Regions from separate parts of the Lachnoclostridium sp. genome, predicted to be linked through region 1. Evidence: riboswitches for the same ligand, from Rfam matches in the RefSeq annotation. Region 1 holds a riboswitch; the other holds the start of a gene.
What was found. Region 1 has a riboswitch for nickel and cobalt ahead of RTP52_RS04295 (hypothetical protein). Riboswitches for the same ligand answer to the same signal wherever they lie in the genome.
Positions count from the first base shown of each region.

Region 1 (5,542 bases):
GGAGAAAAATTATGAAGATTTAAAGGAACGTATCTTCTATATTTTTTCAATTTTTATCTGTATTTCAGTAACATAATCTTCGGATTTTTTAGTAGTTAAACTATCTAAAATACAATATTCATAGGCGGGGGAGGCTATCTGATAACCTTCCTTTTTTATATAATCAAGAAGGAACTGATAAGTATCAGTAATATTTTTATAAGGTCCTTGGTGATAACATTTTGCATAAGTCCCCTTTGCTTTCTTATGATAGGTCCCTTTTTCTGGTGCTATTTGCAGTGGAAGAAATGCAAATTCGAAACAGATAAAATTGCCTGATAATAGATTTTCTTTGGAAACCATATCACCTATTTGATAATAATATGGATAGTTATTATTATTCGCTTTCGTTAACAGTCTTTTTATGGCTAAATCAACTTCTAATAGCCCGTTAGGAGTTGTTACCGGTTCTATTGCAAAATATTCCGTTTTTTCTAATGTAGTTATCTGAACACGCTCATTGACACGGTCAAACTCTTGCAAAGTTCTTAATTTATAATTCAATCTATTTTCGATTAAAGAAAGCTGTTTTATCTTTTGTTTTATTTCTTTTTGCTGATTTTTTAGTAGGGTTATGGCATTATCGCTGTTACGATGATTCATAAAATCTTTGATTTCCTTTAAGGATAATCCAATTTCCTTAAGTATTAGTATGCTATCTAATACTTCGATTTGATCTGCAGTATAGTAACGGTAGTTATTATTGGAGTCAACTAATTTTGGCTTAAATACATCCTCCTTATCATAGTAGATAAGGGTCTGCTTGGATAGTCCGCTCAATTTAGCAATTTCACCGACTGTAAACTTCGTATTCATGAATGATAAAAACCTCCAATATTTTTCTTGACAATATAGTTACTATATCCTTTATAGTATATCATGTCAAGAAAGTCATACGTATGGCTTTCTTATTTTATTCAGAGAAAGTTTCATTGAATTGCATATGAAATAAATAGGGAAAGAAATTAATCAGTTTTGTGGAGGTTGAAATGAAGAAATTTAACATAAGAAAAGATGCAATCAAGCATTATGGCATTCTTTTATTAGGAGTTGCTATATTAGCCTTTGGATTATTTAATATACACAGCCAAAGTAATATTACGGAGGGCGGTGTACTTGGAATGATTTTATTATTAAAACATTGGACGGGACTCTCTCCAGGAATCACAGGGATATTCTTAGATTCCTTATGCTATTTTATTGGATTTAAATTATTGGGTAAGGAATTTTTAAAAAATGCTTTGATTGCTAGTGTAGGATTCTCCTTCTTTTATAATATTTTTGAACATATTGGATTTATTATTCCTGATTTAAGTAGTATACCATTGCTTGCAGCTATATTAGGTGGATTATTTGTTGGTATCGGTGTTGGTCTTGTAGTTCGTATGGGTGGCGCTTCCGGTGGTGATGACGCCCTTGCATTGATAATTGCTAAACTTTCTGGATGTAATATTTCAAAAGCATATTTTGCAACTGATTTTGTTGTACTATTATTGTCACTTAGTTATATACCAGTACAAAAAATATTTTATTCTTTGATAACTGTTACTTTATCCTCGTATATAATAGGACTTATACACAAGGACAAAAAAAAGGATAACAAAGAGGTAGCTACCTGTTAGGTATCAAGACTGCTTTTCTTGCAGTTGTTCGATAGTCAGATAGATAATCGAACGGAAATGATTGATGTATATAAAATAAAGCCAAATTGCTATAAATGATTGCTCATGATATAATAATTTAGTATCTTTATATTGTAATATGTTCTTAATGAGATACAAATAGTAAAGACTGAGCAGGCGATGGACCTTTTTAAGGTCATGGGGCTGGGCCATCTAATTATGGCAGCAGGTGATTATGGATGCACATCTGTGGGACAGTAAGTATGTTCCCATAGATGTGCTTTTTTTGTACATAAAATAATATTATTTAAATAAAGAAATCATTCTGACTGCTATTATGAAAGGAGCGTTTTTATGAATAATGTTAAATCTATAAAAGCTATGAGCAATGTCGTTTTGAACATAAACAAACAGTACTATATTAAAAAGTATGGAATTGATTTCTATAAAAAATTTAAAAAAGGCGTAAATAATAAACTGAATGAAATAGTGCCTGTAGTTCCTGATATAGGAGAACATAAATCCAGCTATTTCATGGTTATTTTTTATATAGCTTGGTTTAAGGTTTTAAAAGAAGCCAATGTATCCACAAATGATGCTAATTTTATTATCTGGGATGCTACAGAAAATTGCTTAAAGAAAATCCCCGGTATATTGATACCTTTCGCAAAAAAGATGTACATATTATGGGTTAATTTGGGAACATTATTTCTTGAATGTCTATATTTAACTAACCGCCTAGCATTCAAGAAAGGAGAGATTGTAAATGAACCCGTTTCAAGAAAAACCGAAATCTGTTGACTCCGCTTTTAAAAATTGGAGTGGAATCTACTTAAGACCTTATAATAAACATGAGGTAAGTCCATATACGAAAACCAGAATTATCTTAATGAATGGAACAGAATTTGAATCTGTTTGGTTTGGACACCAAACTCAGAGAAACTGTCCGAATAATGATATTCGTAGAGACTTAGCATTGATAAGAAGAGTGGAACAGCAACAACAAAAAGCTATCGCTTCGTTAAAACCTAAGGATGAGACAATTTTAGAGCATACCATAAGCTATGAGCAGCTAGCGGTTGATCTTACCGCTGAGTTAGCGAAGAGAGAGCCAGATAAGAATGTAAAAGCTGCTCTTGATTTTGCATTGCTAGAAGACTTTGACCATTTATATCGTTATTCGGATTTGTTAGAGGCTACGATGGGGGTTAAGTCAGAGGAATTGGTTGGCAATTATGCTGAGATTATGCCAGGTCGTCCTACCATTTCTGAGCATCGTTATCCATTTGATAATGTGAGATTTTTTATTAATTGTAAATCGGCTACCCCAATTACGAAGCTAAATGTAGCTATTATTACAGCGGCAGAACAGCAGACGATGAACTATTATATGAATGTGGCTGCTTTATATGATCATGATGATCTTGGAAGACAGTTGTATCAAGAAATAGGACTAATTGAGGAACAGCATGTTACTCAATATGGTAGTTTATTAGATACTAAGACAACATTCTTAGAAAATTTGCTTATGCATGAGTATACCGAATGTTATCTTTATTATTCTTGCTTTGAGGATGAAACTGACCTTTATATCAAAGGTATCTGGGAAGAGCATCTTCATCAGGAAGTTGCTCATCTTCATATGGCAGCAGACATGCTAAAGAAATATGAGAAAAAAGATTGGCAGGAAGTAATACCAGATGGTAATTTCCCTCAACTATTAACGTTACACGAGAATAAAGCATATGTACGTGATATTCTTGCAAATACCGTTCATAACACATCCAAAAAAGAAGAGTATGTAAATGTAGCTTCCTTAAGTAGTGATGAGAATTTCTTCAAATTCCAGAAGGCTGTAAATGAGCCAGTGGAAGAAGTGCCAACGCATATAGTGATACAATCCTATATAGATTCTAAGGGTGAGGATTATCGTTATCAAGATACGGATCATCCAGTACCAGCACTTAGTGATCGTACAAAAGATAATGTTTCGGTTGGACGCGAAGCAAACGCAAAGGAGTAATTGGTTATATGCCAAGTGTTGAAGCGAGGTACCTTTGGAACCCGCCTCGATACTAGATACAGGACATTTTTTAGGAGAAGGCTATGCTAGATTAGCCTTCTCCTATATATTACTCCTATATTTACAATTTCATTTACGAATTAAAGGTTGACTATGACAGCATGTCAGCCTTTATACTAGACTTTGTCCCAATGATTAATAATGTATTTATAGGAGGGTTTCAATGCAAAAGTTAAATTTGAAACGGCGGATAGCAATGTTCTTAGCTGCATTAATGTTGCTAACAACAATTATTCCATCGCCGCTTAGTCTGGTTGCAAAAGCATCTAGTACTAACATTGTCCTTATCGAAAGTAGTGGATGGTTAGAATCTGCATACGTGAAGTGGATGCCTATGGACGGGGTAGACGGATATGTAGTGTATGTTAAGAATGCTAATGAAGCGGATACTGCTTATGTTAAGTTAGACAATGAATTAATTAGAGAATATCCAACTTACTATAGGGCTGATGCCGTAGGGCTTTCGGAAGGTATTTATGTTCTTAAAATTGTCCCTGTTGTATCTGGGATAGAAGTTGAGGAGAGTGCAGCGGTAACTGATACTTTAATTGTATCGGCACATACAAGAGAAGGATTTGCATTTTCAGAGTTTTCAACTTACAAAACTGGTTCCGGTGGATATAATAATGATGGAACTGTAAGAAACGGCGCACAGATTATTTATCTTACCAATAAAAACAAAGATACTGTTACTTTAGATGTAATAACAGGCTCTAGTTCTGAGACTTGTACTGGTATTGCTGATATCATGCTAAAGAGAGAAAAAGGGAAAGATACAAGGCCTCTTATCATTCGTATAATTGGTAAAGTAGATACTCCCGCTGGAGTAAGTGGCTCTTTATTAAATATAAAGAAAACATCTAACGTGACATTAGAAGGTATCGGAGACGATGCAACAGCTTATGGCTGGGGTATTCTAGTTCGTGAAGGTAAAAATATTGAGATTAGAAACTTAGGAATCATGTGGTTTGGTGATGATGCAATTTCATTGGATACTAAAAATGAGAATGTATGGGTTCATAACAATGATTTATTTTATGGGGAACCAGGGCGTGCTTCAGACCAGGTTAAGGGAGACGGTTCCGTAGATATCAAAGGTTTTTCCACCAATGTAACGGTTTCTTATAACCACTTCTGGGATTCGGGTAAGTCTAGTCTAGCAGGAATGACGGAAACCCAAGAGTTTTTTATTACATATCATCATAATTGGTTTGACCATTCAGATTCACGTCACCCACGAATCAGACTTGGAAGTATACACATCTATAATAACTATTTTGATGGCGTATCAAAATACGGTATTGGAGCTGCAATGGGAGCTTCTGCATTTGTAGAGAATAATTATTTTAGGAATTGCCAATACCCAATGCTTTCTTCTGGCCAAGGTACCGATAAATATGATCCTAATACAGGTAACTATACCAATAAGGGAACTTTCTCTGGAGAAAATGGCGGTATTATTAAAGAATTTGGAAATTATATGATTGGTCAGGAACGATTTGTAAATCAAGATACAACACCAGACGCGGGACAAATTGATGCCTATACAGTGAAGAGCAGAGAGGAGCAAATCCCAGCTGATGTTGTAACCGTACAAGGAGGAACAAGATACAATAACTTTGATACCGATCCTAGTAGAAGATATCCATATTCCGTAGATTCTGCAGAAGAAGCGAAAGCTAAGATTGAATCTTATGCAGGACGTATTAACGGTGGAGATTTTCAATGGACTTTGAGTGAAGCGGAAGATACGAATTATGAAATTATTACTGAGTTACAAGCAGAAATTAAGAATTAT
Region 1 is NZ_DAMADT010000004.1:27,761-33,302, forward strand. Features, by position in the region: gene RTP52_RS04285 (MerR family transcriptional regulator) at 37-855, opposite strand; gene RTP52_RS04290 (YitT family protein) at 1,029-1,661, shown strand; NiCo riboswitch at 1,821-1,921, shown strand; gene RTP52_RS04295 (hypothetical protein) at 2,016-2,462, shown strand; gene RTP52_RS04300 (hypothetical protein) at 2,428-3,684, shown strand; gene RTP52_RS04305 (pectate lyase family protein) at 3,908-5,542, shown strand, end outside.

Region 2 (5,542 bases), on a different contig from region 1:
TAAATTCCATGAGTTTCTTCTCCCATTTTTCCCCGCATCATTTTCTTCTTTACTTAATATTGAATCAGTACTAATTATTAAGACTAATAACACGCGTGGATTTTTTTTATGCACCTCATTATAGGCAATATTATAAGCCTCTTTTATTGTGGTACTTTTTTTATTGCCAATAGTTTTATAACAAACAAAAATAATACAAAGAACAATTAATAATGAAAAAAGAATTTTAATATTATTACGTAACACCATACGTTACCATCCATCTTGGTCTTAAAAACAATATATCATATAAAAGCATCTGATATAACTATAATTTTATCTATCATATTCTTTTATTCAAAAGAATAAAGGTAGTTTTACTCACTAGTAAACATGCCTATTATTTTTGCAAATTATTATTATAGATTATCTTTAGACTTTATTATGTAGTTTCATCAAAACTTCCAGTAAAGCATAGTGTGCAAATATTATTTGATAAATTTATCTATTGCATTATCTAATTCTTGAATAACCTCTTCGTCCCCTTCTTCAATCGCATGAACTATACAATGGGAAATATGTTCTTTTAATATTACTTTTCCAGTATTATTAATTGCCGATCTTACCGCGGATAATTGAATTAATACTTCACTACAGTCTACATCTTCTTCCACCATTTTTTTAACAGACTCTAAATGCCCTATCGCTCTAGAAAGACGATTAATCACTGCCTTTTTACTTTCATTGGAATGTTTATGTTTACTCATACCCTCCTCCAAGGTTTCTATTTTTGATATCTATTATATCATGATTTTTTGCCATTTGCCTCTTAAAAATCTAATAAGTAAAAGGATACCTCTTATTGTAATATCCATTGCATATCCGCACCACACACCAAATAATCCGAGATTAAAAGTAACAGCCAATAGATAACCAATACCTACTCGTATTACCCAAATGCCAATTAAAGTTGCATACATAGGAAACTTGGTATCGCCTGCTCCTTGCAATGCGCTTGTCATTATTTGTGTCAAAGCTGCAAACGGTTGGAAAAATGCAATCAATCGAAGTACCATAACTACCTTTTCTTTTATTTCAATCGTATCTGTAAATATAGATGCTAACTGTGGTGCAAATATATAAAATAGGATTCCAATGAAAACCATAATAACTGTTGTTATCCAATTTGATACAAAAGTAATTTTTTTAGCTTTATTTACATCATTTTCACCTAAGCTTATTCCAACTAAAGTTGCTGTAGCCATACCAAACCCAAATGCAGGTATATAAGAATATCCCTCAATACTTCCACCAATGTTATGGGCTACATAGGAAGCGGTTCCTAATGAGATAATCATCCCATTATAAACAAGTTGGCCAATTCGCATAATTAATTTTTCAATTCCAGCGGGAATACCAATAGTTGAAATAGACCTAAGTATTTCATGGTTTATTTTAAAACCTCTAAGCTTTATTTTGAAACTGGAATCTTGATGTATTAATTTGTAATATAAAAAGATTGTTATAATAATTCTTGAAATTGTTGTAGCTAATGCCAACCCTGCAATTCCTAATCCTAGATTAATAAACAGAATATTTAAAATGATATTAAGTATGTTTGATACCCCAGTTGCAAGCATAGGTGTTTTAGTATCTTTTCTAGCTCTAAAACAACTAGATAATATCTGTGTTAAACACAGGAAAATCGACGGAACTGCGACAATTATGTAATAAGGTATTGCATACTCCATAACTTCTTCTGTTGCACCAGAAATCTGTAAAATAGGTTTATAAAATATTAGACTTATAACTCCAATTACAGTACCAATTAACATTCCTAATATGATAGAGTGTTTAATTGCATCGCCTGCTTTTTGATTATCATTACGACCAATGAACCTTGAAATCACCGTAGAAGCACCTACACTGATAGCTGTGTAAAAAGCAATAAAAATATTCATGATAAGATTTGTGACACCAATAGCAGCAATTGCATTATCGTTCAATTTACCTGCAAAGTAAGTGTCTGTCGTGCCTAACAGTGTTTGGAATATATTCTCAATAATGATTGGGAATGCAAGAAAAACAATAATTTTTAAGTAGTTTTTAGATTTGTCATTCATTTTACTATCTCCAGTGATTTAAATTAACCCCCATAGGGGGATATAAAGTTTATATCATAATTCAGTTATGAAATCAATAAATATTTAACCTCATAGGGAAAGTAACGTAAGCGGATTGCGAGTATCCGCCTATACTTACATTTATTTACACAACTGCATTGACATAGAATATTGCGTATGATATAATCCAATTGAACTCTTTGCACTGCATTACATTCATTTCGAGTGCGCGATCAACAGTACAAACTGAGCAGGCGATGAACTTTATTAATTTAAAGTCATGGGGCTGGGCCGCTAATTGCGGCAACAGATTGAATTTTAATTCACATCTGTGGGACAGTAATGTGTTCCATAGGTGTGATTTTTTATACCCTTTTTTGGAATACATAACTGAGGAACGAAGTGCCATAGAGCTATCAAACGAATGCCAGAAGGCTAAAAACGGAGGTAACTTTTATGACAAACAAAGTTAACATGGCAGGAATAACCTCTGCCGAAGCAAAAATATTGCAGGAACAATACGGTAAAAACGAACTCACACCGCAAAAGAAGGAAAGCTTTATAAAAAAGGTTTTTCATATTATCTGTGAGCCAATGTTTTTGCTCCTAATTGTTGCTGCAATTATTTATTTCATTCTTGGAGAACCTCGTGATGGTGCTGTAATGCTAATTTTCGTTATTGGTATTATAAGCATTGATGTCATTCAAGAATGGAAAACAGACAAAACATTAAATGCACTAAAAGACTTAACTGCCCCGCATGTTACAGTTATTCGTAATGGCAAGGAAACCACCATTGCAAGTGCAGACCTCGTACCAGGTGACCTTATGATGATTCATGAAGGTGTTAAAATTCCAGCAGACGGTATTATCGTTAAATGCAATGACCTTTGTGTGGACGAATCATCGTTGACTGGTGAGGCAGAGGGCGTTTGGAAGGTGAATACCGAAAATGCTGAAGCTACATCTGACTATTGGCGAAAAGATTATTGCTATGCTGGTACACTTGTTACACAGGGAACTGCAACTGTCTTGGTCGATAAAATAGGTACTAAAACCGAATACGGAAAAATCGGAGCAAATATTGCATTAGCACCCAATGAAGATACACCACTTCAAAAGCAGACACGAAGTCTTGTTAAGCTTTGTGCAGGTATTGCAGTTATTCTACTAACGCTTGTTGGTATCTTCACTTATTTTAATATTCCTGATCATGAAATCGGTGAAAGAATTATTGAAAGCATACTGTCTGGTATTACGCTAGCAATGGCAATGATTCCAGAGGAATTTCCTGTTATTCTAACAGTTTTTCTTTCTATGGGTGCTTGGCGTTTGGCAAAAAAACAATCCTTGGTACGTAAACTTCCATCTGTTGAGACTCTTGGGGCTGTATCCGTTTTGTGTGTAGATAAAACTGGTACAATAACAATGAACCAAATGAAAGTACAAGACACTTGGGCCATGGACAGTGATACACATACTTTATGTGAAACAATGGGGCTTGGTTGCGAAACTGATGTCTATGACCCAATGGAAAAAGAGATGCTATCTCACTGTGACAGTCTTGGCATTACCAAAGATCATTTATTTAGCGGTGAACTAATCACCGAATATGCTTTTACGAATGAACTAAAGATGATGGGGCATGTTTGGAGAAGAAATGGTGAAATTATAATTGCTGCAAAAGGATCTCCAGAACGTATTTTAACTATATGTAAATTAACTGATGTGGAACTAGAAATCTGTGAGAAAAAAATCTGTGAGATGTCAAAAGAGGGACTTCGTGTCATTGCAGTTGCAACTATGAAACCACAAACTGATGAGGAGATCCCAAAGACAATTACCGATTGCTCCCTAACCTTCCTTGGACTGATTGGTCTTGCAGACCCACCAAGAGAAAGTATAAAAGCAGATATCGCTGTCTGTAACAAAGCTGGTATTCGTGTTGTTATGATTACAGGTGATAATGGAATTACTGCTTCTTCTATTGCTAAAAAAATTGGTATGCCAAACAGTGACAAAATTATTACAGGTGATGAACTAAGTAAAATGACGGACGAAGAACTTCGTAAGAAGGTTAAGGATGTTAGTATTTTCTCTAGAGTTTTACCAGAACATAAGATGCGAATTGTAAAGGCATTTAAGGATAACGGAGAAATAGTTGCAATGACAGGCGATGGTGTAAACGATGCACCTGCTTTAAAATATGCAGACATCGGGATCGCTATGGGCAAACGTGGTAGTGAGGTTTCTCGTGAAGCTGCAGACCTTATCTTAATGGACGATAATTTTACTACAATTGTAGAAACGGTAAAGGATGGAAGAAGAATTTACGATAATATCCGTAAGGCAGTTGGCTATATCTTTACGATTCATATCCCAATTGCATTTGCTTCACTCCTAGCCCCTATGCTTGGTATAGCACCAGTTGCACTATTTTTATTACCACTTCATGTAGTTCTGCTTGAATTGGTAATTGATCCTACCTGTTCGATTGTTTTAGAGCGACAACCTGCTGAATCGGATATTATGGAGCGTAAACCACGTAATCCAAAAGAAAAACTTGTGAATATTAAAATGCTGTTAAAGAGCGTTGTTCAGGGTATTGTGATTTTTGCTTCTTCATTTGCAACATATTTTACAGTTCTTGCAGGAAATGAGGATAATGCATCTTTGGCTCGTACAATGGGACTTACAATCATTATACTATCGAATTTATTTCTTGTTCTAGTTAATAGCTCTGACCACGATTTTGCAATACAGTCCTTTGCTCGCCTTGTAAAAGATAAGGTAATGTGGATTGTCGCTGTATTTACCATTTTAGGATTGCTAGCTATTCTGTATACGCCACTTACAGGATTTTTAAAGCTTGCATCGTTATCTACTAGTCAGTTCATAAGAGCATTTGGAATAGCTGTTGTTTCTGTTTTTTGGTATGAATTAGTAAAGGTATTTAAGAAACTTAAGGTTCAGTAGACTTATAATCATTTCTATACACAATTGATACAAAAATGTATCTGATTAATATGCATGACAAGAAGTTTTAGCTATTTTCGTTTAAAATACAGTAAATAAAATGAATAAAAGCGGTCAGGATTTTTTTACGCCTGACCGCTTCTCTTCTATGCTGTTTCTATAAAGTATTTCAGAAAAATAATGCATATTAGTTTTATAGAAAAAACCTCATCAGGGAAGTCCCCCGCTTACATAAGCGGGGGTATGGACTTGCCTGTTTTAAAATGCCACGTAGTGGCAATGAGGTAGAGCTGGTAGCGCAAGCGGATTACGAATATCCGCTTTGACACACTTACTTGTTATTCAAATATTTTTTCATAGCACTGAGTGTAGTTCATCCTGTCAAACCCTATCTTGCAATAATAATTATATGGTTCTTCATCAGGTGTTACAAACACTTTCTTGCAACCATACGATTGTAATAT
Region 2 is NZ_DAMADT010000007.1:117,271-122,812, reverse strand. Features, by position in the region: gene RTP52_RS07205 (hypothetical protein) at 1-249, opposite strand, end outside; gene RTP52_RS07200 (metal-sensing transcriptional repressor) at 468-746, opposite strand; gene RTP52_RS07195 (MATE family efflux transporter) at 780-2,102, opposite strand; NiCo riboswitch at 2,339-2,444, shown strand; gene RTP52_RS07190 (cation-translocating P-type ATPase) at 2,559-5,078, shown strand; gene RTP52_RS07185 (GNAT family N-acetyltransferase) at 5,417-5,542, opposite strand, start outside.
Region 2: another riboswitch for nickel and cobalt. It lies ahead of RTP52_RS07190 (cation-translocating P-type ATPase); the one in region 1 lies ahead of RTP52_RS04295 (hypothetical protein).